Lentimicrobium sp. L6: one gene and its partner. The protein of the gene in region 1 interacts with the protein of each later gene in a pairwise test. Links are inferred from orthologs where the notes say so. Each region holds a gene or a part of one and is shown in the gene's direction. Other genes may lie near its edges. The genes, in order: HNS38_RS18425 and HNS38_RS15505.

What was found.
Region 2: the proteins of HNS38_RS18425 (region 1) and HNS38_RS15505 interact in binary tests that used the Escherichia coli proteins (3 or more experiments, as listed by UniProt). The link is inferred for Lentimicrobium sp. L6 from one-to-one orthologs.

Annotation. Positions count from the first base shown.
Region 1 is NZ_JABKCA010000101.1:6,013-12,975, forward strand. What follows is about bases 1,899-4,898. They hold HNS38_RS18425 (diacylglycerol kinase family protein), read left to right. Parts: upstream 1,899-2,957; coding sequence 2,958-3,839; downstream 3,840-4,898. Other genes in these bases: HNS38_RS18420 (LTA synthase family protein), read left to right, coding at 1,899-2,965; HNS38_RS18430 (translation initiation factor), read left to right, coding at 3,842-4,192; HNS38_RS18435 (DNA recombination protein RmuC), read left to right, coding at 4,472-4,898. Outside these bases: HNS38_RS18410 (PEP/pyruvate-binding domain-containing protein), read right to left, coding at 1-257; HNS38_RS18415 (response regulator transcription factor), read left to right, coding at 349-1,002; more of HNS38_RS18420, read left to right, coding at 1,106-1,898; more of HNS38_RS18435, read left to right, coding at 4,899-5,971; dipeptidase PepE, read left to right, coding at 5,988-6,728. UniProt on the Escherichia coli protein: In vitro phosphorylates phosphatidylglycerol but not diacylglycerol; the in vivo substrate is unknown.
Region 2 is NZ_JABKCA010000066.1:2,545-9,465, forward strand. The notes cover bases 2,432-5,389. They hold HNS38_RS15505 (citrate (Si)-synthase), read left to right. Parts: upstream 2,432-3,232; coding sequence 3,233-4,546; downstream 4,547-5,389. Other genes in these bases: HNS38_RS15500 (NADP-dependent isocitrate dehydrogenase), read left to right, coding at 2,432-3,062; HNS38_RS15510 (RluA family pseudouridine synthase), read right to left, coding at 4,610-5,275; HNS38_RS15515 (phosphatase PAP2 family protein), read right to left, coding at 5,302-5,389. In the rest of the region: tRNA 2-thiouridine(34) synthase MnmA, read right to left, coding at 1-272; more of HNS38_RS15500, read left to right, coding at 834-2,431; more of HNS38_RS15515, read right to left, coding at 5,390-5,874; HNS38_RS15520 (GxxExxY protein), read right to left, coding at 6,001-6,327; GTPase ObgE, read right to left, coding at 6,533-6,921.

The DNA of each region.
Region 1 (6,963 bases):
TGCAGTTTCCAAGGAGAAAAATTGAATTTTGGACTTTTATAATTCTCTCCATCGAAATGAATGCGTGCAACAGTGTAATCAGCATACTGCCAGAACTGAGGTAGGAGGGTCACGATTTCTTTTAAAGACTCTGCCAAAGACTTGTTCTCCTTGAGTACACCAACTATCTGATTGATACAAGATAGCTCTTTTAAATGCTTGAGTGATTTACTTTCTTTTGGGAATTTTATATCGTTATGTGATAGTTTATCTGACATAGCTTTTTAAGTTCTGTTTATGAGATAACGAATTTATGAATTCTATGTGAAATATTCTTTATATTTGCCCCGAATATTAAAAAATAAAGTTTTGATTAGAGTAGTTATCAAGGATAGTAATAAAATAATTTGTGAAGGCATTAGATCTTTACTCTCGGATGTCAACGATATTGAAATAACTGATTTCTATAATACTGCTGAAGAACTCACCCGAAGGGTGCGTTTGTCTCAGCCCAATATCATACTTTATCATTCTTATTTGTCGAATGCGGATGATGTAGCTGAGATTAAGAAAATTGCTAATGATTATTCAAAAGCACGGTTGTTGGTCTTGTCGTTAAACACTCGTGAGTCTTTTATTTTGAAGTCTATAAAAGCCGGTGCTAAAGGGTTTTTAACAAAAGACACTACGCGAGCGGAATTAGTGGAGGCTATATATACCTTGCGCAGTGGATACGATTATTATGGTAAATCCATCACCAATATTCTATTAAATTCTTATTTAAGGAAAGCCAGTGATAGTGAGAGTCCGTTGGACAAGCAGCTGAATGTATTATCTGAGCGCGAGCTGGAAGTGTTGAAGTTATTCTCTGAAAGCTATACCAATAGTGAGATTGCCGATAAACTTTTTATTAGCATTCGGACAGTGGAAAGTCATAAGAATAATATTATGCGCAAAATTAATCTTCGTACAACAGTCGATCTGGTAAAATTTGCCATCAGAAATAACATCACAGAGGTTTAATTCCCAAAGTGTTTCTTTACATTTGTAGCTTTTTATGAAAGCTCTCTTAGGATCATATCCACATATTAGAAGTCATTATATCGCTTTTCTAAAGCGGTTGTTGATGATATTATTGGTGTTAGTTCTTTCGAGAGTGAGCTTGTATGTTTTCAATTTCCAACTGTTTTCTGGATTTACTACTAGCGATATTGCATGGGCAATTTTTGTAGGCTTACGTTTCGATTTGAGTGTGTTGTTTATGCTGAGCGCCTTGTTTATTATTGGAAATACCATTCCAATGCCCTTTAGGAGCGCTAAAGTATTTCAGGCTATTATAAAGGTGCCTACCTTAATAGCCTTAACCTTGGCCATCTTTTTGAATTTGTCCGATGCTATTTATTATCGATTCACTTTAAAAAGGATGACCTTTGATATATTTTCCTATTTGTCCTCTATGGAGACATTTTGGGAAGTGGCACCTCGTTTTTTAGTAGATTTCTGGTATGCTTTTTTAATGGCGATAGTACTTTTGGTTTTCTTGGTGTTCTCTTTTAATGGAGTGCGTGTTAAAGTCAATAGAAATCCATGGAGTATCAAGACTTTTATATTGCAGACAGTGATTTTTATAGTCTCGATGGGGATTGTAATTATTGGAATTAGAGGCGGTTTTCAATTGAAACCCATAAATATAGTAGATGCCAGTTTACACGCACCTGCTCGTCTTTCTCCTGTTGTCTTAAATACTCCTTTTACTATCATTAAATCGGTAGGACAAACGGGTTTGGAATTAAAAAGTGATTTTACGGAAGTCGAATTAGAAAAAAACTACCAACCTGTTCAATCATATCCTCCTCTAGATTCGGTTCCTGAGCCTATCAAGAATGTGGTGGTTTTAATTTTAGAGAGCTTCTCCTCTGAACATATTGGTTATTTGAGTCATCAGAAAAGTTTTACCCCATTTCTGGATAGTTTGTTCGAGCATAGTTTGGTGTTTTCGGGAATTGCCAATGGAAAGAGAAGTATCGAAGGAATACCAGCCATTTTATCTGCTTTACCTACTTTGTCGGACGAGTCGTTCTTAAACAGTCCTTATGCAGGAAATCAGATTGAAGGTTTAGCTCATAGTCTGAATCATTATAACTATCAAACTGCTTTTTTTCATGGAGGAAATAATGGAACCATGAGCTTTGATGCCTATGCTAGTGCCGCTGGATTTCAAGAGTATTATGGGAAGAACGAGTATCCAAATCCAGAGGATTATGATGGGCATTGGGGAATTTGGGATGAAAAGTATCTGCAATATTTTACTGAAGAATTGACTGAATTTAAAGAACCTTTTTTAGCGGCCTTGTTTACTTTGTCTTCCCATCATCCTTATCAAATTCCGGCTGAGTATACAGGTAAATTCCCCAAGGGAAAACTGCAAATTCAACAAGCCATTGCTTATAGTGATTTTGCTTTGAAGCAGTTTTTTACATCTGCTAAAACCAAAAATTGGTATCAAAATACTTTGTTTGTGATTACTGCCGATCATACCAGCGAAGGGGCAGAGGCGGCATACCAAAATAGTTTGGGTCAATTTAGTATTCCCATAGCATTTTTTGCTCCTGGAGATACTTTAATGACTCGTCGTTCTAAAAAGAAACTCGTCCAACAAACTGATATTTATCCTTCTATATTACATTATTTAGGAATGCAGGATAGTATTATTGCTTTCGGTAATTCTATCTTTGAAGGCTCCTCTAGAATATTCGCGGTGAATTATTTTAATGGAAATCTTCAGATGATGGATGAGGAATATTTATTGCAGATGGAGGATGGAAATCCAAAATCATTATATGAATATCGTAAAGATAGTTTGTTGAAAAATAATGTATTGAATAAGAGAGATATTAATGATTTGGTCACTTTTGAGAAGGCATTCCAACAGCAATATAATAATCGAATGATTCAGAACCAAATCAGAATTAAAAATCATGAATAAACGGAGAGTATTATTTATTATTAACCCTATAAGTGGTGGACGAGATAAGTCGAAAATAGCTGATCTTATTCCTGTTTATTTGGATGGAAACTATTTTGATTTTGATATTAAATATACTGAATATATAGGTCATGGAGCCAAAATAGCAAGGAAATATCATGACAAATTTGATGTAATAGTTGCGGTAGGAGGGGATGGAACCATAAATGAAATTGCTAAAGAAATAGCTGGGACCCAAGCCGCTTTAGCAATCATTCCACAAGGTTCTGGTAATGGTTTGGCGAGGCATCTAAATTGGGAGCTAGATACTAAGAAAGCCATTTTACAAATGAATAATGCTGAAACTAGCGCGATTGATACTGCAGAATTAAATGGTCACTTTTTTGTGAGTATTGCAGGTGTTGGCTTTGATAGTTTGATAGCAGAAAAATTTGCCCATTATAAAAATAGAGGGTTTGTGGGTTATGCATCTTTGAGTATCAAAGAGTTTTTTAAATATCAGGAACAAGAATATGATTTGTTGATCGATGGACAAAAGTTCAAGAGAAAAGCTGCTATGATAAGCATTGCCAACTCCAATCAGTTTGGTTATAATACCAAGATTTCACCTTTAGCTAGTCTCTGTGATGGCTTATTGGATGTTTGTATTATTCGGAAACCTAAATTAGTGCGGGTCCCACAAGTACTGTCAAAGGTTTGGAGTGCAAAAGCCCACGAATCTAATTTAATAGAAATTATCAGAGGAAAGAAGATTCAGATTTCACCTAATGATAATGAATATGCCAATGTGGATGGTGAATCATTAAAGGTGGGGAAAAAAGTAGAGATAGTAATGAATCCCAGAAATTTGAAAATCTGGTTACCAAAAGTATAATTATGGCTAAGAAAAAGAAATTTAAGAATATAACAGGAGATGTGGTTTATTCCACTAATCAAGACTACGAATACGATTTTGGTGGAGCTGAAGAAGAAAGCATTGCGCCTAGTGAACAAGATTTAAGAGTTTGGTTGGACAAGAAACACAGAGGAGGAAAAACGGCTTCTGTGATTAAAGGGTTCATAGGTTCCGAAGATGATTTAAAAGACTTAGGCAAATTGTTAAAATCCAAATGTGGAGTAGGAGGTTCGGCCAAAGAAGGTGAGATAATCATTCAAGGAGATCATCGCGATAAAATCATGAAGATTTTGATGGATCAAGGATATAAGGCTAAAAAGGCTGGAGGTTGATGGAGTGAAGAGCATAGAGCAAAGGGTGAAAAGTAACGAGTAGTAGACTTTTTTGTATTGAGATGGTGAGTCGGGGTTTTTAATACTTGGTTCAAAGTTCAATGTTTTAAGCTTGTCCTGTGTGAATGCCTAAATAGGGTTGACCATTTTTAGTACAGCGTATGTTCATACTACTATTAAATGTGATACTTCTGTCATCCAACATCCGTCATCTGTCTTCCGCCTTTTTACATTCGTCTTCCTTTTTTTTCTTAAATTTGAAATCCTAAAACATTTAACATGATTCTGAGTTTATTGATTTCTGCAAATGCTTTATTATTGATATTATTACTCGTTTTTGTTTTTAAAAAGAGCAAAGCTCCAGAATCGAATAGCATTGGATTTCAGTCTGCTATTCATGAAAAGTTTGCTGATGCTTCTCGTGAGACTCGTGAATTGTTTTCTGAAAACAGAAAAGAAAATTCCAATAGTTTTATAGGGTTTCAAGATTCTTTGTTAAAGAGAATTAACGAGAATACCATCCTCCAAAAAGAACAGTTAAATCAGTTTTCTAAATTATTAAAAGATTTAAACGATGATTTACAGTTTTCTCAAAAGCAATTTATGGAGGAGACTAATCAAAAACAATCACAACTATTAGACTTAATGAACGATCGTTTCCAACGTTTTGAGGAGCGTTTGCAAAAAGAATCCAAAGTAAATAGAGAAGATTTTGCCTTTGGTATTAAAAATATCAATGAAGAATTGCGAGTGAGGTTTGGTGATTTGAATCAGCAACAATTAGATCAGAATAAGTTGGCTCTGGATCAGATTAAAAGCTTGAAAGAAAATGTAGATTCCAGTTTAAAGTCCATACGAGAAGACAATAGCAGTCAATTGGAAAAAATGCGTCAGACTGTTGATGAGAAATTACAATCAACTCTAGAAAAGCGGTTGGGTGAATCTTTTAAATTGGTCAGTGATAGATTGGAGCTGGTGCATAAAGGCCTTGGAGAGATGCAGACGCTTGCCAGTGGAGTAGGGGATTTAAAGAAAGTTCTTACTAATGTAAAGACAAGAGGTGTTTTGGGAGAATATCAATTGGGGAATATCCTAGAGCAGATTTTAACCAGTGAGCAATATGCGAAAAATGTACAAACCAAAAAAGGAAGCCAAGCTCATGTTGAATTTGCCATCAAATTGCCAGGTAAAACTGACGATAAAAATGTTTGGTTACCTATCGATTCTAAATTTCCAATAGAGAACTACCAATTGCTTTTAGAGGCCTATGAGGAGGGTGATAAGGATAAAATCGACTCAGTACAAAAACTTTTACTCCGAAGCATAGATGGATTTGCCAAAGACATTAGCTCAAAATACATCGATCCGCCCCATACCACAGATTTTGCCATTATGTTTTTGCCTGTGGAGAGTCTTTATGCCGAAGTACTGCGTCATGCTGGTGTATTTGAGAAATTGCAAAGAGATTATAAAATCACTATAACTGGGCCAACCACGCTTTCAGCCTTGCTAAGTAGCTTGAATATGGGATTTAGAACATTAGCGGTGCAAAAGAGAAGTAGTGAGGTTTGGGATGTATTAAAAGCCGTGAAACAGGAGTTTGGAAATTTTGCTGAGCATTTAGATAAAGTCCAAAAACATTTAAACACTGCCTCGACTTCTTTGGAGACATTAAGTAGTACGAGAACAAATGCAATAAACCGAAAATTACGGAATATTCAGACTTTAGATATGTCAAATGAACAAAATATATTAGATTTACCCAAAAATGAGAAATAACATATAAAATATAGATATGAACAGAAATTTATTACTGATCAGTAATTCCACTAATGCAGGAGAAGAATATTTAGGATGGCCACGTCCTGTGATTAAAGAATTTTTAAAAGAGGTTGAAGTAAAGAGAGTATTATTTATTCCATACGCAGGAGTAAACCTTTCTGATAAAGGATTACAAGCTTCTTTTGATGCTTATGAAGCACGAGTAAAGGCAGTTTATGCAGAATTAGGTTTTGACTTATATTCCATTCATAAAGAAGAAAATCCTGTTCAGGCAGTTGAGAATGCTGAAGCAGTTGCAGTAGGTGGAGGGAATACATTTCATTTAGTTTATATGATGCAGCAAACAGGTATTATGAAAGCTATTAAGAAACGTATTCTAGAAGGAATGCCGTACATGGGGTGGAGTGCAGGATCGAATGTTGCTTGCCCAAGTTTAAAAACTACCAACGATATGCCTATAATTGAGCCCATCTCATTTAATTGCTTAAATGTAGTTCCATTTCAGATTAATCCTCATTATTTAGATGCCCATCCTGATGGTCATGGAGGAGAAACTCGCGAACAAAGAATAAATGAGTTTACTGCAGTAAATCCTGATATGTATGTGGCTGGTTTGCGTGAAGCATGCTATTTTAGAGTGAAAGGAAATCATTTACAGCACTTTGGAGAACGAGGGTTGAGGGTATTCAAAGATGGTAAAGAAGCTAGGGAATTACAGTCAGGAGAAGACCTTCAATTTTTAATGGAAAATTAATTAATTTTTTTTCAAAAAGGTTTGGTGGGTTCGATATTTTGTCTACTTTTGCAATCGCAAAACGAGAGATACCCTTCACAAGGAATCGAAGTTCTAAAAAATATTGAATAATAATCCACGGAGAGGTGGGTGAGTGGCTGAAACCGCATGTTTGCTAAACATGTGTACGGGGAACTGTACCGGGGGTTCGAATCCCCCTCTCTCCGCCAGAAAATTATACGGGGTATAGCGTAGT
Region 2 (6,921 bases), on another replicon or contig:
GGTGTAAACCCTTCCTTCACGGTATCCAAGGTGTACTTTACCACGGTTTCGTAATACTCTTTTTGCAAGTCAATAATTTCCATATTGCAACCGTATTTTTTTGCGATATAGGAAGTAATTTCAATATCCTCCTCCTTGGGGCATACATAACCAGGTTCGTCTTCTAATCCTATCTTGATATAGAAAATAGTAGGATCGTAGCCCATTTCTTTCAATAAATGAACTGTAACGGAGCTATCCACTCCTCCAGAAACCAATGCTGCAATATTCATTCTTTTATTTTTTGCAAAAATACTAATTATCGAGATGAGGAATCTATGAGGATATCAAACCTCTCAAATTTTAACTATTGGGCATAAAAAAAGCCCGAAATATTTCGGGCTTTTGTGGCATCGACTGGAATTGAACCAGTGACACAAGGATTTTCAGTCCTCTGCTCTACCAACTGAGCTACGACGCCATCGTTGTTTTGCGAGTGCAAAGATATAATAAATTTGGATCTTGCAATAGTTTTTTCAAAATATTTTCAATTTTCTTTAGATTATTTTTTTTCTCAGAAAGAGAACTTCGGTTTTGAAGCGCATTAATAGCGTTAAAATAGACAAAAAAACACATATTTATTATGCTTGCATCATAAATCCTTTGTACCTTTGAGCGGGTAAAATACATAGACATCTTTTCGCCTTTTTCATGTTTCTACGGATTGGATATTTCAAAGAATACTATCACTTTTGCGAGCACAAAAAAGAAGTTCTTTGTATTTCATACAAATGCAAAAAAACACACATATTTAAACAAGTCTAATATCAACCAAATTGACAAACAATTTTAAGATGAAGAACAATCAATCAAAAATCATCTATACACATACAGATGAAGCACCGGCATTGGCAACTTATTCTTTATTGCCTATAGTGAATGCATTTACAAACCAAGCGGGAATTAATATGGAAACATGTGATATCTCTCTTGCAGGCAGGGTGTTGTCTCATTTTTCAGATTACTTAACTGAAGAGCAATGTCAGAATGACGATTTAGCTTTGCTAGGCGAATTGGTAAAACAGCCAGAAGCCAATATCATTAAGTTACCTAATATAAGTGCTTCCATTCCACAATTAAAGGCCGCCATTAATGAGCTTCAAGAAAAAGGCTACAAACTACCTAATTATCCAGAGGAAATAATAAATGACACAGATAAAGATGTGTTATCTCGATATGCTAAAGTTTTAGGCTCAGCCGTGAACCCAGTTTTGAGGCAAGGGAACTCCGACCGTAGAGTCGCTCCATCAGTAAAAGAATTTGCTCAAAAGCATCCTAAAAAATTAGGAATATGGTCTAAAGATTCAAAAGCAGAAGTAGCAACTATGAAAGGTGGTGATTTCTTTGGTAACGAACAATCAGTTACTATGGCTCAGGCTGATGATGTAAAAATTGAATTTATTGGTGAAGATGGTCATGTAACTGTGCTTAAAGATAAGCTAGCTTTGTTGCAAGGTGAGGTTATGGATTCTTCCTATATGAGTGTTAAAGCATTACGTAGCTATATAGAGGAGGAATTAGAGGATGCTAAGAAAAGAGATTTACTTTTCTCTGTTCATTTGAAAGCCACCATGATGAAGGTGTCAGATCCTATCATGTTCGGTCATTTTGTATCGGTTTATTTTAAAGATGTTTTTGCTAAATATGCCGAAATATTTGCGAAATTAGGGGTGAATGCCGATTTAGGATTAGGTGATCTTTATCAAAGACTCCAAAAACTCCCAGTTGCGCAAAAAGAAGAAATAGAAGCCGCTATTGCTGATACTTATAATCATAGAGCTAAGCTTGCTATGGTAGATTCTGATAAAGGAATTACCAATTTGCATGCCAGTAACGATGTCATTATTGATGCTTCCATGCCCAATGTGGTTCGTGATTCTGGAAAAATGTGGGGAGCAGATGGTCAGCTTCATGATACCAAAGCCATGATTCCAGATCGTTCTTATTCAAAATGGTACCAAGAATCCATAGATTTCTGTAGAGAAAATGGTGCTTTTGATCCTGCGACAATGGGAAATGTGTCCAATGTGGGATTAATGGCTCAAAAAGCAGAGGAATATGGTTCTCATGATAAAACTTTTAAAGCACAAGCAAATGGTGTTATTCGTGTAGTGAACTCTAAAGGCGAGTCTATTATGGAACACACAGTAGAATGTGGTGATATTTGGAGAGCTAGCCAAGCGAAGGATTTACCTATTAGAGATTGGGTAAAGCTTGGAGTAAATAGAGCAAAAGCTACAGGTAATCCAGCCATATTTTGGTTAGATAAAAACAGAGCCCACGATGCAGAATTGATTAAAAAGGTGAATCTTTATTTGAAAGATCATGATTTGAGTGGTTTGGAAATTAAAATCATGGCACCTGTAGAAGCTATGAAGTATACTTTAGCTCGTACTAAACAAGGATTAGATACTATTTCAGTAACGGGAAATATATTTAGAGACTATTTAACAGACCTTTTCCCTATCCTAGAATTAGGGACTTCTGCAAAAATGCTTTCTATCGTTCCATTATTAGCCAATGGCGGTTTGTTTGAAACTGGAGCTGGAGGATCTGCACCTAAACATGTTCAACAATTTCTAGAAGAAGGTCATTTACGTTGGGATTCATTGGGAGAGTTTTTAGCTCTTACCGTTTCTTTAGAAGATCTTGGTGTGAAAAGTGAAAACCCCAAGGCGCTTGTATTAGGAAAAGCTCTGGATCAGGCTGTGGCTAAAATTCTAGACCTTGATAAATCACCATCAAGAAAAGTAAATGAGATAGATAATAGAGGAAGCCATTTTTATTTAGCCATGTATTGGGCCGAAGCATTAGCTGCTCAAAATGAGGATGCCGAAATGAAGGCTAAGTTTGAGACTATAGCAAAGGAACTGAATGTAAAACAAGATCAGATAACAAAAGAATTGTTAGAAGTACAAGGAAAAGCAGTGGAGATTGGTGGATATTATCTGCCAAATCCTGAGCTTTGCGAAAAAGCAATGCGTCCAAGTGCTACATTGAATTCTATCATCGATAATATTTAAATGATCTGAGACCTTTGTAAAAGGGTAGTTTGCAAAGGTCTCATTTTACTCTGCTATTTTTTAGGCCCTATGAAATTAGGAAATAAAACACTATTTTTGAAGGTGTTTTAAATAAAGAAGGATACCTATAACAAAAACGAATTATATAAACATCTAAAAAACCTATAATAATGAGTGAATTAAAAAACATACTCTATCAGAAAATACAAGAGCACAGACCACGAGTTGCCAACTTATTGAATAATTATGGCGATGTAAAAGTGGCGGATGTTACTGTTTCTCAGATATTAGGTGGAATGAGGGGAATCAAAAGTTTGGTAACCGATATTTCTTACCTGGATCCTAATGAAGGAATTAGATATCGTGGATTTACATTGCCCGAAGTATTTGAAAAGCTACCTAAAGCTAAAGGTGCAAGTATGCCTTATGTTGAGGGACTATTCTTTTTATTACTTACTGGAGAAGTACCAACAGAAAGCCAAGTAGCTGATGTGATTAACGATTTCAGCAATCGTAGAATTCTTCCGAGGTATGTTTATGAGGTCATAGATGCTTATCCTTGCTGTTCTCATCCCATGGCTATATTCTCTTCGGCTATTATGACCATGCAGCGTGAGTCTTTCTTTAATAGAAAATATCATGCAGGCATGAATAAGCAGGATTACTGGGATTCTACTTATGAGGATGCTATGAATTTATTAGCTAAGCTTCCTGAGATTGCAGCTTATATTTATTCTAAGCAATACAAAGATGGAGTAAGAATTCAATCTAATCCGAATTTAGATTTTGGTGCTAATTTCGCTCATATGATGGGCATTGCTAAGCCTTATGATGATGTAGCCAGAATGTATTTTATTGTTCATGCTGACCATGAGAGTGGTAATGTTAGTGCACATACAGGCCATTTAGTGGCTAGTTCGTTATCGGATGTTTATTATGCTACTTCTGGAATGATTAATGGTTTAGCAGGTCCATTACATGGATTGGCAAACCAAGAGGTACTAAGGTGGTTACAAGATCTAAAAGAAAAAATGGGTGGTGAGCTACCAACTGAAGATGAAATGAAGCAGTTTGTTTGGGATACCCTAAACAGTGGTCAAGTCATACCAGGTTTTGGTCATGCGGTATTGCGTAAGACTGATCCAAGATATACGATTCAAAGAGAATTCTGTCAGAAAAATCTTTCAGATTATGAATTGTTCAAATATACTGATATGCTTTATAAAGTAGTTCCTCCAATCTTGCAAGAGCAAGGTAAAGCGAAGAACCCTTGGCCTAATGTTGATGCGCAATCGGGCATCATTCAATGGTATTATGGTATTACAGAATTCGATTTCTATACTGTGTTATTTGGAATTGGACGTGCATTTGGAGTACTTTCAAATGTAATTTGGGACAGAGCTTTAAGCTATCCTCTAGAAAGGCCAAAATCTATTACTACAGAAATGCTAGAAGACTTAGCTGGAGTGAATAAAGAGAAATAAATCAAAATATTTTGATATAGAAAGCCTCATCAATTTAAGATGAGGCTTTTTTTGGTTTATTTTTTACAGAAAAGCTTTCCAAACTACATCTTCTGGTAAGGCAAATTCAAACCTCATATTCTCCTTTTTTACCGGATGTATAAATTCCATATATCGAGCATGAAGATGAATGGATTGGTCTTGATTCCCTCTTTTAAAACCATACTTTACATCGCCTTTAATATGACATCCAATTTTAGCCAATTGTGCCCTGATTTGATGATGGCGACCTGTTTCTAGAGTAATTTCCAGCAAATGATATTTGTCAATAGACGAAAGGTATTTATAATGAAGAATGGCCTTTTTACCATTTTTATTGCTGGGTTTTGCAACGGCAGATTTATTCTTCTCTTGATTCTTGATGAGGTAATGCTCTAGGGTATCTTCTGTTAGAGGAGGTCGATGATCGACTACAGCCCAATAGGTTTTTTTTACTTCTCTGGTTTGAAACATTTTGCTGAGGCGACTACTGGCTTTGTCTGTTTTCCCAAACACCAAGCCTCCGCTAGTAGGGCGATCTAAGCGATGAACGAGTCCCAGGTATACATTTCCTGGTTTATCATATTTCTCCTTGAGGTAAGCCTTTAAAATCTCATTTAAAGGTTCGTCACCCGTTTTGTCGCCTTGGGCAATTTGTCCCGGTTTCTTATTGATGACGATGAGGTGATTGTCCTCAAAAACCACATCAATATTATATTTTTGTTCTAAGTGTCCCATTAGCAATAATTATTAGGGCATTTTGTGCCAAAGTAAAGGTAAAAGCGATAAATTAAATAAGCCAATAAAATTCCTAGAAGAGCTCCGCCAATAATATCTCCCGGAAAATGCACTCCCAAATAAATTCGGCTATAACTCACCATTGCTGCCCAAGTAAAAGCATAGCATCTGTAGTTTTTATAATGGGGAGCCAAGAAAAATGAAGTCATGGCGGCTAAGGCAAAGCTGTTGGAGGCATGAGAAGAAACAAAGCCATAAGCACCGCCAAAATATCCATTGAGAGTATGAATTTGTTCTTTCAATCCTTCGGTGTGTGTTGGGCGGAATCGCTCAAAGCCATATTTAAACCAAACAGAAACTTGATCACTAGCCGCAATTAATAAGGCTATACTTAGCAAGATTCCTACGCTCCTCCATTGGTATTTTTTAATGAGGAGGTAAAGAATAAAAATATATAAAGGAACCCAGATGAGCTTATCACTCAGCCACCACATGACAGGATCGAGCCAAGTGGCATGTAGTCCATTCAAAAATAGAAATAATGATTGATCTAAATTGACTAGAAATTCCATTTAATTATCTATCAGTTTTATGCTTGTTTAAAAATGCAAAAATAGTCTATTTCCTCATGATGTGCATTTTTAATTTTACCACTTAGACACTTAGACACTAAGGCACAGAGAAACACAAAAGAATCTTTATTTATCAATATAACCATTTACAAATCTTTTGTATCCATCTTTCAAAAGTGGGACATTGAAATTGATTAGTAGACCTAACCATTTGTCAGCGAGTTTTAAATAAGAAATAATTTGTGCTTTATGTATAGGTAATAGGATTTCTACTGCTTTTATTTCAATTATTATCTCATCATTAACTAGAATGTCTATCCTGAAATCTTTGGTTAATTTTTTTTCTTTATAAAATAGAGGCAGTAATATTTGTTGTTCTGCTTTTAAACCACGAGATCTTAATTCATCAATTAAGCAATATTCATAAACAGATTCTAATAATCCAGGTCCCATCTCTTTATGAACTGTTAGAGCAGCATCTAGTATTATTTTTTGAAATCCGATTATGTTCTTCTTCTGTCATTTTAAATATGAAACCTCTATGAGTCTTTGTTCAATTTTTATCTGTGGTGTATAAAACAAAGAGATTCAAATTTCACAATAGTTTTGTTAAATTCTTAGTGAACCTCCGTGTCTCCTTGCCTCCGTGGTGAAGAAACTATTTATGATAATCCTTCATCATCAATTTCCAAAGCTCATCTTTTAGCTTGTCCAGCCCAATTTGAGCAACGGCAGAAATATACATATGCGGAATATCTTTTAAATCCTCACTCAACATACTCTCCAACTCCTCATCTAGTAGATCTGATTTGGTAACGATTAAAAACCTTTCCTTGTCTAATAATTCTGGATTATACATCCTCAATTCATTGACTAAGATTTCGTATTCTTTTCTCACATCTTCAGTAGTTCCTGGAACCAAAAACAAGAGGATGGAGTTTCTTTCAATATGTCTTAAAAACCTAATTCCAAGGCCTTTACCATCATGAGCTCCTTCAATAATCCCTGGTATATCTGCCATCACAAAAGAGCGATGATCGCGATAAG